2 regions of the Clostridium sp. CM042 genome follow, and region 1 is predicted to be linked to the other one. Evidence: riboswitches for the same ligand, from Rfam matches in the RefSeq annotation. Region 1 holds a riboswitch; the other holds the start of a gene.

The links. A riboswitch is a leader RNA that binds a small molecule or an ion and turns the genes downstream of it on or off. The one in region 1 is predicted to bind cobalamin.
Region 2: another riboswitch for cobalamin. It lies ahead of ACWJJ7_RS07865 (sirohydrochlorin cobaltochelatase); the one in region 1 lies ahead of ACWJJ7_RS09135 (helix-turn-helix domain-containing protein).

Annotation. Positions count from the first base shown of each region.
Region 1 is NZ_CM143646.1:1,931,653-1,937,440, reverse strand. It holds gene cbiQ (cobalt ECF transporter T component CbiQ) at 1-472, shown strand, start outside; gene ACWJJ7_RS09150 (energy-coupling factor ABC transporter ATP-binding protein) at 485-1,312, shown strand; gene ACWJJ7_RS09145 (energy-coupling factor ABC transporter permease) at 1,376-2,128, shown strand; gene ACWJJ7_RS09140 (energy-coupling factor ABC transporter substrate-binding protein) at 2,128-2,451, shown strand; cobalamin riboswitch at 2,492-2,680, shown strand; gene ACWJJ7_RS09135 (helix-turn-helix domain-containing protein) at 2,715-2,897, shown strand; gene ACWJJ7_RS09130 (cob(I)yrinic acid a,c-diamide adenosyltransferase) at 2,943-3,482, shown strand; cobalamin riboswitch at 3,599-3,786, shown strand; gene ACWJJ7_RS09125 (hypothetical protein) at 3,820-3,948, shown strand; gene ACWJJ7_RS09120 (hypothetical protein) at 3,979-4,146, shown strand; cobalamin riboswitch at 4,147-4,334, shown strand; gene ACWJJ7_RS09115 (acetyl-CoA hydrolase/transferase family protein) at 4,534-5,788, shown strand, end outside.
Region 2 is NZ_CM143646.1:1,659,593-1,665,380, forward strand. It holds gene ACWJJ7_RS07850 (precorrin-8X methylmutase) at 1-117, opposite strand, end outside; gene ACWJJ7_RS07855 (cobyrinate a,c-diamide synthase) at 199-1,524, opposite strand; gene ACWJJ7_RS07860 (pyridoxal phosphate-dependent aminotransferase) at 1,566-2,684, opposite strand; gene ACWJJ7_RS07865 (sirohydrochlorin cobaltochelatase) at 2,723-3,556, opposite strand; cobalamin riboswitch at 3,702-3,886, opposite strand; gene ACWJJ7_RS07870 (transposase) at 4,090-5,001, shown strand; gene cobS (adenosylcobinamide-GDP ribazoletransferase) at 5,255-5,788, opposite strand, start outside.

The sequences.
Region 1 (5,788 bases):
CTGCTATGTGTTTACTTCCCAGGCAAAGCTTAAGGAAGTGGCATTTTTGATTCTGAAGGTTTTTGCAGCTATCAGTGCCCTACAGATGATGACACTGTCGACTCCATCTTCCGAGATTATCTATGTGCTTCGAAAGGCACATGTGCCAAAGATTATTGTAGAGCTGATGAACCTCATTTATCGTTACATTTTCATTTTAATGGATGTCTATACTAAAATGAAAAATTCTGCAGAATCCCGTCAGGGCTACTGTGATTTTAAAACTTCCTGCTATACATTTGGAAGCATTGCAAGCAATATGCTGGTTATTTCGTTGAAAAAGGCAAACGCTTATTATGATGCCATGGAGGCTAGAGGCTATGATGGAGATCTTATATTTTTGGATGAAGATAAAAAGGTAGAGACAATACAGATAGCCTCTGCAGTAGCATTTATAATTTTTTTGATTCTGATATGGGGCGTTACAAGATAGAAAGGAGCTATTATGGGGAAATCAATATTAAAGGTCGAAGATCTATACTACGTCTACGGAAATGGCAAGTCTGCATTGGACGGCGTAAGTGTGGATATCTATGAAGGTGAGAAAATCGCCGTCATTGGTTCCAATGGATCTGGAAAATCTACATTTTTCTTGAACATAAACGGTGTATTTACACCTGAACAGGGAAAAATAATTTACCGGGGTACTATCGTTAATAAAAAGAATTTAAAAGGACTTCGAAAAAATATCGGAATTGTATTTCAAGATGCGGACAATCAAATAATCGCATCTACAGTTAGGGCAGAAGTTGGATTCGGGCCGATGAATTTAAAGCTTCCAAAAGAGGAAGTACTCAAGCGAGTTGAGGAATCACTAGCATACATGAACATATCAGATTTCAAGGATCGTCCGCCACACTATTTGAGTGGCGGTGAAAAGAAGCGCGTCACCATTGCGGGCATCATTGCTATGAAACCAGAAATCATTATCTTTGATGAACCGACTGCATCACTGGACCCTTTAAATGCACTGATGTTAGAAGAAGTTTTGGCCAAGCTTGGTTCAGAGGGCAAGACAATGCTCATTTCCACCCATGATGTAGATTTCGCATACCGATGGGCTAAGCGAATCCTTGTATTCTGCCAAGGGAAAATTATCGCTGATGGAACACCTTTAGAGATTTTTCAAAACACAGAAATTTTGAAACAGGCAAATCTAAAACAGCCAACCGTGCTGGAAATCTATGAATTACTTGTAGAAAAACATCTGTTGGAAGATACTAAAGCCTATCCGAAAAGTACGCAAGAGTTCAAGGAAATGTTTGAAAAATAGTTGGATTTTCTAGGCGTTTTAGCTTAGATTAATATAAATTAAAAACAATAGAGGAGGAAAAGAATGAATCAGAAAGAAAAGAAAATTGTCTTTATTGCGATTGCTTTCGCATTAATTTTCGGGGTAGCCCCGGCAGCTAATGCAATGCACATCATGGAAGGGTACCTTCCACCAAAATCCTGTATTATATGGGGTGTTATATGCGTTCCATTCTTAGTAGCAGGTTACTTATCAATTAAGAAAACATTAGCAAAGAACCGTAAATCCATCACTATTCTTGCTATGTCAGGCGCATTCATTTTCGTGCTTTCATCTTTAAAGATTCCGTCAGTAACAGGAAGTTGCTCACATATGACGGGTACTGGACTTGGTGCAATCTTATTCGGACCAATGGCAGTCAGCATACTGGGGATCATTGTACTACTTTTCCAGTCAATTTTGCTTGCTCATGGCGGACTGACCACTCTTGGTGCTAATACGTTTTCTATGGCTATTGCAGGACCGCTTATTACTTATGTAATCTACAAATCATGCCAGAAGCTCAAAGTCAATAAATATGTAGGTATTTTTCTGGCAGCATCAATCGGTGACTTATTAACCTATTGTGTAACAAGTTTTGAACTTGCACTTGCGTATCCGTCTGCGAACGGTGGTATCGCAGCATCTGTAGTCAAGTTCCTTGCAGTATTTGCACCGACACAGCTTCCACTGGCAATTATCGAGGGTATTCTCACCGTTGTCATCATTATGGGTCTTGAAACATATGCAAAATCCGAATTAACAGAACTTGGATTCCTAAAGGGAGGCGAAAATTAATGGTAAAGACGAAAAAAAAGGTTATCATTTTATTAATTATTGCTGCATTAATTGCCATTATACCATTATTCGCATTAAAGGGTGCTGAATTCGGTGGCTCAGATGATGCAGGAAGTAAAGTAGTTTCCGAGATTACAGGTACTGAGTATAAGCCTTGGTTTGAACCGGTTATGGAAACTTGGGTTGGCGGAGAATTACCAGGCGAAATTGAGAGTTTACTCTTTTGTCTACAGACAGGTATTGGAGTCGGTGTTCTATTCTTTTTCCTGGGAAGATTCGTAGAGAGAACTAAAAAAGAAAATCAGGGGAATAAAATTGAATAATGCTTTTTCATATAATTGGGATGAAAGTATCATTTATTGATTTAATATTATAATTATGGGTAATTAAAGTATTAATTGCTTTGGTTTAAAAGGGAAGACAGGTGGAAATCCTGCGCGGTCCCGCCGCTGTAAAAGAGGAGTCCTTATAAAAAATACCACTGGGAAACTGGGAAGGTTTTAAGGGCAATGAGACTTAAGCCAGAATACCTTTCTATAATTATACACAGTTAACTCTACGAGAGATAGGGAGGTGTTTTCAAAATATGGTGGTAAATATAGAAGAAAAATTCGAGTTGGTTAGTTATATGGCTAATATTGAAAAGGAAATTATTGAAAAAACACTGAATAAAAACGAAAATAATGTTAGCAGAACATCAAGAGAGCTAAGTATTTCAAGACAAGACCTGCAATATAAAATAAAAAAATATAATATAACCCTGAGATAATAAAGTATATGTATGCATATGCTGAAACAAGGAGATATGAATATAATGGGAAAATTAAAAAATGGATATGTTCAAATTTATACGGGGAATGGCAAGGGGAAAACAACTGCAGCTGTAGGACTAGCTGTACGTGCAGCAGGAAATGGATATACTGTATTTATGGTACAGTTTTTAAAGGGAAGTAAAACTGGTGAAATTGAAAGTGCAAAAAAACTGGCTCCATTTTTTAATATATTTAGGTTTGAGAAAAAAAGAGGGTTTTTTTGGACATTAAATGCAGAGGAAAAAAATGAATTAAAAGAAGAAGTACAAAAGGGTTATGAATTTTGCAAGGAAGCATTAAAAGAAGAAAAATGCGACATACTTATTATGGATGAGGTAATGGGAGCATTGAACAACCAACTAATAAGTGAAGAACAACTACTAGAATTAATGGATAATAAACCTGATAATATAGAGTTGATTTTAACAGGAAGAGATGTACCTAAAGCTATAATAGATAAAGCAAACCTTGTAACTGAGATGAAGGACATTAAGCATTATTTTAATGAAGGAGTACCATCTAGAGAGGGTATAGAGTTTTAACGACATTTTAGCACCGCAGGTGATGATTTAATTATGAAAAAATAAGTTAGAAGCTTAAGGCAAAAGGAATAACAAGCATAACTTATGATTGATGTATCATCATGTTTATATTGAAAATTAAATAAACGATTTATGGTTTTAAAGTTGTATCTTAAAATTAAAAGGGAAACAAGTGAAAATCTTGTACGAACCCGTCACTGTAATGAGGAGCAAATTCGCTTATATATCCACTATTTATAAAATGGGAAGGATGCGAATTGTAATGATACTAAGTCAGGAGACCTGCCATAAGTAACAATACTGATTACTCACGTGGATGTTGGGAGGTGTTATAAATATGGGTAAAATAAATAAGTTAAAGAAATTTTCATTAGATGATTTATTCAGTACTATGTATTTAAATTTAAAAAGAGCTGGTGCATATGGATGTTTCCCAGAACCGCCTCAAATTCTAAAATTAAGTTAATAATATTTAGAGTTTGAAGGGGGAATTATTATGAATATGTACAAAAACTTAGGCAAAGAATTTATTGTAAATATAACGGGAAATAGAGAAGCCGATAGGGTTATTATGAAAGAATTTAATAAAAACTCTGTTATAAATAAAGCTCAATTAAAAAAGGTTTTATGGAAGAGATTAAAAGAAACGTTTAAAAGAAAGTAATTTGATATAGCATATAAAGGTATGAGATGTTTTGCATCTCATTTAAAAGGGAATCAGGTGAAAATCCTGAACGGTCCCGCCGCTGTAATGGTGAGAAGCTTTAAATTATACCACTGACAATTTTGTTGGGAAGGATTAAAGCGACTATGATCCAAAGTCAGAAGACCTGCCTTTATTAATGCACCAAGAACGCTACGAGTGATAGGGGGTGTGACGCATATTTGTATGGAAATGCATTTTATATTTTGTGTTTTTTACAAATATAGTTAGTATTGTTGTCAAGTCCTTTAGCATAAATGCTAAAGGGCTTAATTTTTTGTGGGGGAAATTTATAATTATTTTACAGAGAAAGGTAATAAAATTGATAATTGCAAGGAGTGGAATATCATGGAGTGGCAAGAGAGATATAAAGAAAAGGTAGTTACTGCTAAAGAAGCTTCAGAAAAAATAAAAGTTGGGGATAGGGTAATTGTTGGTCACGCAGTTGGAGAACCTAAATTAGTTATAGGTGCTATGACTGAAAATAAGGAAAGGTACGGAGAAGTAGAAATAATTCACATGGTAGGTATGGGAAAAGGAACATATGCGAGGGAAGCTTTAAATAGTGTTAGAGGAGATTTAATAACTTGCTTTTTTTCGGAAATGCCAAGATTATTCAGAGAAGAGTATTTAAAGGTCAATGTAGCTATAATCCAAGTTTCGGAGCCTGATGAACATAATTTTTGTAGCTTCGGAGTTTCAAGTGCATACACTAAAGTAGCTGCAGAGTGTGCAGATATTGTTATAGCAGAAGTTAATAAGAAGATGCCAAGAGTTTTAGGAGATAATTTTATACATGTTAAAGATATAGACTACATGGTAGAGGCCGATTATAAAGTTATGGAACTAAAAAAAGGTGAAATAGGAGACGTAGAAAATGAAATAGGAAGAAACTGCTCATTAATTATAGAGGATGGATCGACATTACAACTTGGAATAGGTGCTATACCAGATGCTGTTCTTTTAAATTTAAAGGATAAAAAGGATTTAGGCATACATTCAGGGATGATATCGGATGGAGTAGTAGAACTTGTAGAAGCTGGAGTTATAAATAACAAGAGAAAAACTATTCATAAAAATAAAATAGTGGCTGCATTTTTAATGGGAACAAAGAAACTATATAATTTTGCTAATAATAACCCAATGATAGATATGTTATCTGTTGATTATGTAAATGATCCATATGTTATAAGCCAAAACGATAGAATGGTATCAATAAATTCATGTACACAAATAGATTTGATGGGACAAATAACATTAGAGCCTATAGAATTAAAGCAGTTTAGTGGACCTTGCGAACAAGTAGAGTTTATTAGAGGTGCAAATAAATCCAAAGGTGGTAAAGCGATAATAGCAGTTCTATCAACAGATTTTAATGGTAAAGTTTCTAGAATAGTTCCATTAATAGATAATGAAGCTACAGCATCGACATCAAGGGCGGATGTTCATTATGTAGTTACAGAGTATGGTATAGCGGAACTAAGGGGAAAGACATTAAAAGAAAGAGGGAGAGCTTTAATAAATATAGCTCACCCTAAATTTAGGAAAGAATTAATCAAAGAGTGGAAAAGAAGATTTAGCAGCACCGCAGGTGATGATTTAA
Region 2 (5,788 bases), 270 kb from region 1:
TATTACTCTTTTAATTATTGAAAGCTCTCTGCTAGAAAATTTATTTTCTCCCATTTCTTCTCCAATAATTTCAAAGCTTTTTTTTTCTATATCCATAGGAATCTTTATATAATCCATATTTTAATCTCCTTTTCTTTTAATTTAAATAAGTGTTCCAATAAGTAGGCAATAGGTAGGGACGGTTAATAACTAATTAACCTATTTGAAAATCTCGTTAAACCATTGTAAGTTTCCAAAAAAATGCACATGTCCATAAGCTGCTATAGTATTTTTTTTAACATATCCACATTGCCAATTTTTCTTGTTTCCATCATAACCTTCTTTAGAAAGCTTAAATACCTTTTCTTCAGATAAATTAACAAAAGATTTATGAAACTCATGACAGTTTATACTCATATTTTGTGATAAAATCTTATTTTCTACCTCTACCTTTATTTCTGCATACCCAAAGTTCTGAAGTTTTTTTGTTAAGGTGTAATACCCCTTAAAAAAGCCAACGGTATTATGTGATATTTCTTCTTTGCCTTGCAGTTTTTCTCCCTCAGTAAGGTACATTAATCCTCCACATTCAGCATAACAGTGCAGCCCATTATCAAGAGCTTTTTTTATACTGCCAAGCATTGATGTATTTTCAGATAGCTCCTTTATAAAAACCTCAGGGTACCCTCCACCTATATAAAGAAAATCAATATTGCTAGGTATCTTCTTATCTTTAATTGGACTAAAATATATAACTTGTCCCATTTCCTCTAGAAGCTCTAAGTTTTCTTTATAATAAAAACTAAAGGCCTTGTCATAAGCTACAGCTATCCTTTTCCCCTTATTCTCCACATGGAAATCATCTACATACCTTTCACTTTCTTTAAATTGTTCTAATAATAGATCCATATCCAAATGCTTTTCTAATAACTTGGCACAGATTTCAATTTTCTCATCTAGATCCTCTAATTCACTGCTTTGAATTAGCCCTAAGTGCCTACTTTCCAAGCTTAATCGTTCATCTTTTGGAAGATAGCCTAACACCTTCAAGTTACAGTTTTCTTTAATTGCTGCCTTAAGTAGCTTATAATAATTTTCTGTTATGTTGTTTAGTATTATGCCCTTTATATTCGAGTCTTTGAAATTCGCTATTCCATTAATTTCTGCACAAAGGGTTGCTACCTGAGCCTTTGGAGACAATACAAGTATGATAGGCAAATCTAAAACCTTTGACACGTGATACGTAGAATAGGATGTATCTATGCCTTTTCCATCATATAAACCCATTACGCCTTCAACTACTCCCAAGTCTCCGCATCCTCTAGAAAAACTAGCCTTAACTCCCGCCTCCCCCATAAGATATAAATCCAAATTTCTAGAATCTTTACCGGTTATCTTTGTATGAAAAGCTGAGTCTATATAATCAGGTCCTACTTTATACCCTTGTATCTCAAATCCCCTATTTTTAAACGCTTTCATAATTCCGAGTGTTACTGTGGTTTTACCACCACCACTTGAATTCGAAGCTATGACTATACTCTTCATTTATATTCACATCCTTTTGCGGACTGTCCTCTAACGTGCAATTAGTTGTTAACTGTCCCCAATGTTTTCACTATCAATTCTAAGTTTTTCAAACACTGAATCACTTTTCCATTCCTATCATTATCCTTAATAGCAAGCCTTACATATTGTTTATCTAGTCCTCTAAAATTGTCTGCTTTTCTTATAACAAATCCTTGAGCTATACATAGTTTATAAAGTGTCTCTGCGTCTAATCCTTTTAATTTGCATAATACATAATTTCCATAGGTTAAATAGACTTTATTTATAAATGAAATATTTTCAAGTGATCTTATAAACCTAGGCCTTTCGCCACTTATCCACTCTTTGCTTTTTTCAATATAAACATTATCTTTTAACACATGGAGTGCAGCGACTTCTGCAAAACAGTTTATGTTCCAGGGGTTTTGTTTTTCTTTAATTTTTTTTAATAAGTCTACGTTACTACTTATTCCATACCCAAATCTTATACCAGGCATCGCAAAAAATTTGGTTAATGCTCTTATTATAAATAAACATTTGTATGTTTTAACTTTTTCACTGAAACTATGCTGTGAATCTCCAGTAAATTCTATAAAAGCCTCATCTATTATTATGACTTTGTCATTACGCTCACAATATTCAAGAATTTGTTGAAACTCAGCCTTATTTATGATATTGCCATTGGGATTATTTGGATTACCTAAAACCACACCTTCTACACTCTGTAATTTATTAAGAATATCCTCATAATCATAGGAAAGTTCAGCATATTCATGCTTTAATAAGGTATTCTCATTAATCTTCTCTTTTAAGTAAGAATACTCTATACTACAATTCCACTTTTTAGCATCAATTTCGTACTCTACAAACGATGGCACCACAATTAGTAAACTTTTATGACAAGCTATAACTAAGTCAATTATTTCTGCAGCCCCATTTCCTAAAACAAAATACTCTTTTGGGCAATTAATATATTCTTTTAATCCTTTCAACACCTCCCTATATTGAATATCTGGATATCTTGTTAAAGCATCTACTGCTTCACTAATGTTATCAGTGAAGCTACTCGGAACCCCTAATGGATTAATATTAGAACTGTAATCTATTAATTCTCGACCCTCAAGTAATCCATTAGTATAAACATCTCCACCATGTATCATTGAATACCTTCCTTTCTACTTGTAACTTACGCAGAATTTTAATTTCCCTTATGTGTTTTCCCTACATTCTTAAACTTTTCATTAATTACATCATTAATATGCTGTATATATATATCTTGAACGTCACTATTTTCTCCTAACCCATGCAGATAAATTTTAACTTTAAACCCTTTTGCCTCTAAAATACTCTTCCAGGAGTCTTCGGTGTCTCCCGCCATGTCATTCTTGGCATGATCCCCCGCTACGAGCAGTAGTGGCATTAAAGTGACTTCGCTAATACCCTGAGCAGCAACATTAGGTATTACTCTATCCAAAGTTGGATACCCTTCCACGGTTGCTACATGAACATTGTTAAATCCTCTATCCCTTAAAACGCTTTCAAAACAGCAATATACTGCATTTGCAATATGGTTTGTACCATGACCCATCAAAATTACTGTATCCTCTGGTTGCAATTGCTTTGAGAGAGCGTCTACCATTATTGAGTAATCATCTGGCACGCCTAATTCTTCTCCCTTAAAACATATAAGCGGTCTTCCTATTACTATATTCTCAAATGTTTTAAATTCTTTATATCTATTAACTACATTATTTATATAATCAAATTCTACTCCAGGAATAACATGCAAAGGCTGAACAATTACCTCATTATATCCTTCGGTCTTTAACTTTTCCAAAGCTTCTTCTGGAGTATCTACATGAATATTATCCCTATTTTTAAGCACTCTAAGAATAATATGTGAAGTAAATGCTCTTCTTATATCATACCCTTCAAAAGTATGTCTTATTTTTTCTTCTATTGCATCGATAGTTACTTTTCTTGCATCTTCATGTGTTGTTCCAAAACTTACAATTAAAATTGCCTTCTTCATTTCGTTCATCCACCTTACTAAATATTTTCCTAAATTCCTCATAACATTTACATATAATGCTTTTTAAAACAAAAAAAATAGTACGCATGCGATAGCGACTACTTTTTAATTAATCCATAATTAAATAGTTCTTTCCCTCCGAAAGCTTGTTAACATCATTTAGGCAGGTCTCCTGGCTTTTGATTCTTCCTTTAATTATCCCTCCTCATTTTTAATTTACGAAGTGGCATTTAAAAGTTTTTCATCAATTACAGTAGCGGGGGCTGCTGTGGATTTAAACCACATTCCCTTTTCACCTATTTCAAGGCACCTAAAATTATATTCAATTTTACTATTAATTCTAATAATATTATATTTAAGCCTTACTGTCAATATTTAGAGTGTAAACTTAAATTTAATAAATAAAAAAATAATTAGGGACGGTTAGCAACTATTTAAATCATTTATATATTAGCTTAAGATTATGCCTATGAATATCGTCCCGATTTATAGGCAATAATTCAAATAAAACTCTATGAGGAAAGGTGATTTAAATGCCACGAAAAGCAAGAGAAAAAACAGATGACTCGATATTTCATATTATGTGCAAAAGTATAAGCGAAATAAATTTATTCAAGGATAATGAGGATAAGAATAAGTATTTATCACTTGTAAAGAAGTATAAATCTCTCTATAATTTTAAAATCTACGGTTACTGTCTTATGGATAACCATTCACATTTAATGATTGATGCTAATGGTACTGATATATCAAAAGTAATGCATGGAATAAATTTTTCTTATGCAATGTACTTTAATAAAAAATATAAAAGGGAAGGACATCTTTTTAAAGATAGGTTTAAGGGTAAAATAGTTAATAATGAACGATATTTGAAGACTTTATCTCTATATATACACAATAATCCTACGGATATAGATGAATATAAAAATTGTCCTGAAAAATATGCTTTTTCTAGTCTAGCCATATTTTTAGGAAAAAGGCATGATTCTTTTAAATTAGTTGATTATAGATTTATTATGAGTTCTTTTGGTAATAACCTAAAAAGTGCAAGAAAAAATTACTATAATCTTGTCTTTCGCTGTAACAGAGAAAAATTAAAACAAGAAATAGAATTTAAAGATGAAAAAACAGAGTATAAATTTGAACGAAAGATACTTGTAAGAAACTTTAAGCCAGAAGATATAATAGAATTTATAGCGTCAAAGATGAATGTATCAAAGACTCATCTTTATATGAAGTACAGTAGAAATCTTGTACGAGCAAAAGCGTTAACAGTTGTCCTAATGAGGAGCCTCTGTAATTTTAAATCTAGCGATATATCCAGCACTCTTGGAAACATTACACAGGCTAGAGTATCTAGCTTAAGCACTATTGGCATCGAATTAATTGGAACAGAAGAAAAATACGAGAATATTATCATGGATTTTATTAAATGTTATGCTTAGTAATAATTTATTAATCTCTTGTAGTAAATAAAAAAATTTAAAATACGATATATGTATTTATATTTAATAAACTTGGACAAGCATTCAAAATAAAACATTTCACTAATATATAATATAAAAATAATTAAAATAATCGTTCAATAAATTAATTCAACGATAAAAAGGTACAAGTTTTCATAAACAACTTGTACCAAAAAGAAGATAAATAATTGTTAACCGTCCCTATTTAGCTTAATTTATTGCTATATTTAGCTTAATTTATTGCTATAAATAAAATCATAGTTAGAATTTCAACTAATTCATTATTGGCTCCCAAGCTATCTCCCGTAAGTCCTGTAATTTTACTCTCGCAAAACTTATTAAAGAAATAACTTAAAAGTAACGCTGAAACTATCAATATAATACTTTTATTAAATCCTATTAATAAAGTTCCAAATGCAATAGTTATAATACCTGAAATTACCACCCTTGTAATGTCAATATTTCCAATAAATATATTGCCTGAGCCTGTTTCTTTAGCATTTTTCCCAATAAAAGATATAAAAACAACGGTAAATCTTGCAATTATTGGCGTTGCAATTAATATGAGTGGTAGATTCATTCCTATGATAGTGCAGACCGCTGCATATCGTGCTAACATATCAAATACTATAGCAATAGTAGCGTAAGTTCCTACTGTGCTATCCTTCATAATTTCTATTATTTTATATTTATCACCTTTAAACGAAAAGAAACCATCACAGGTATCTCCAAGTCCATCTACATGTAATCCTCCAGTAATAACTAT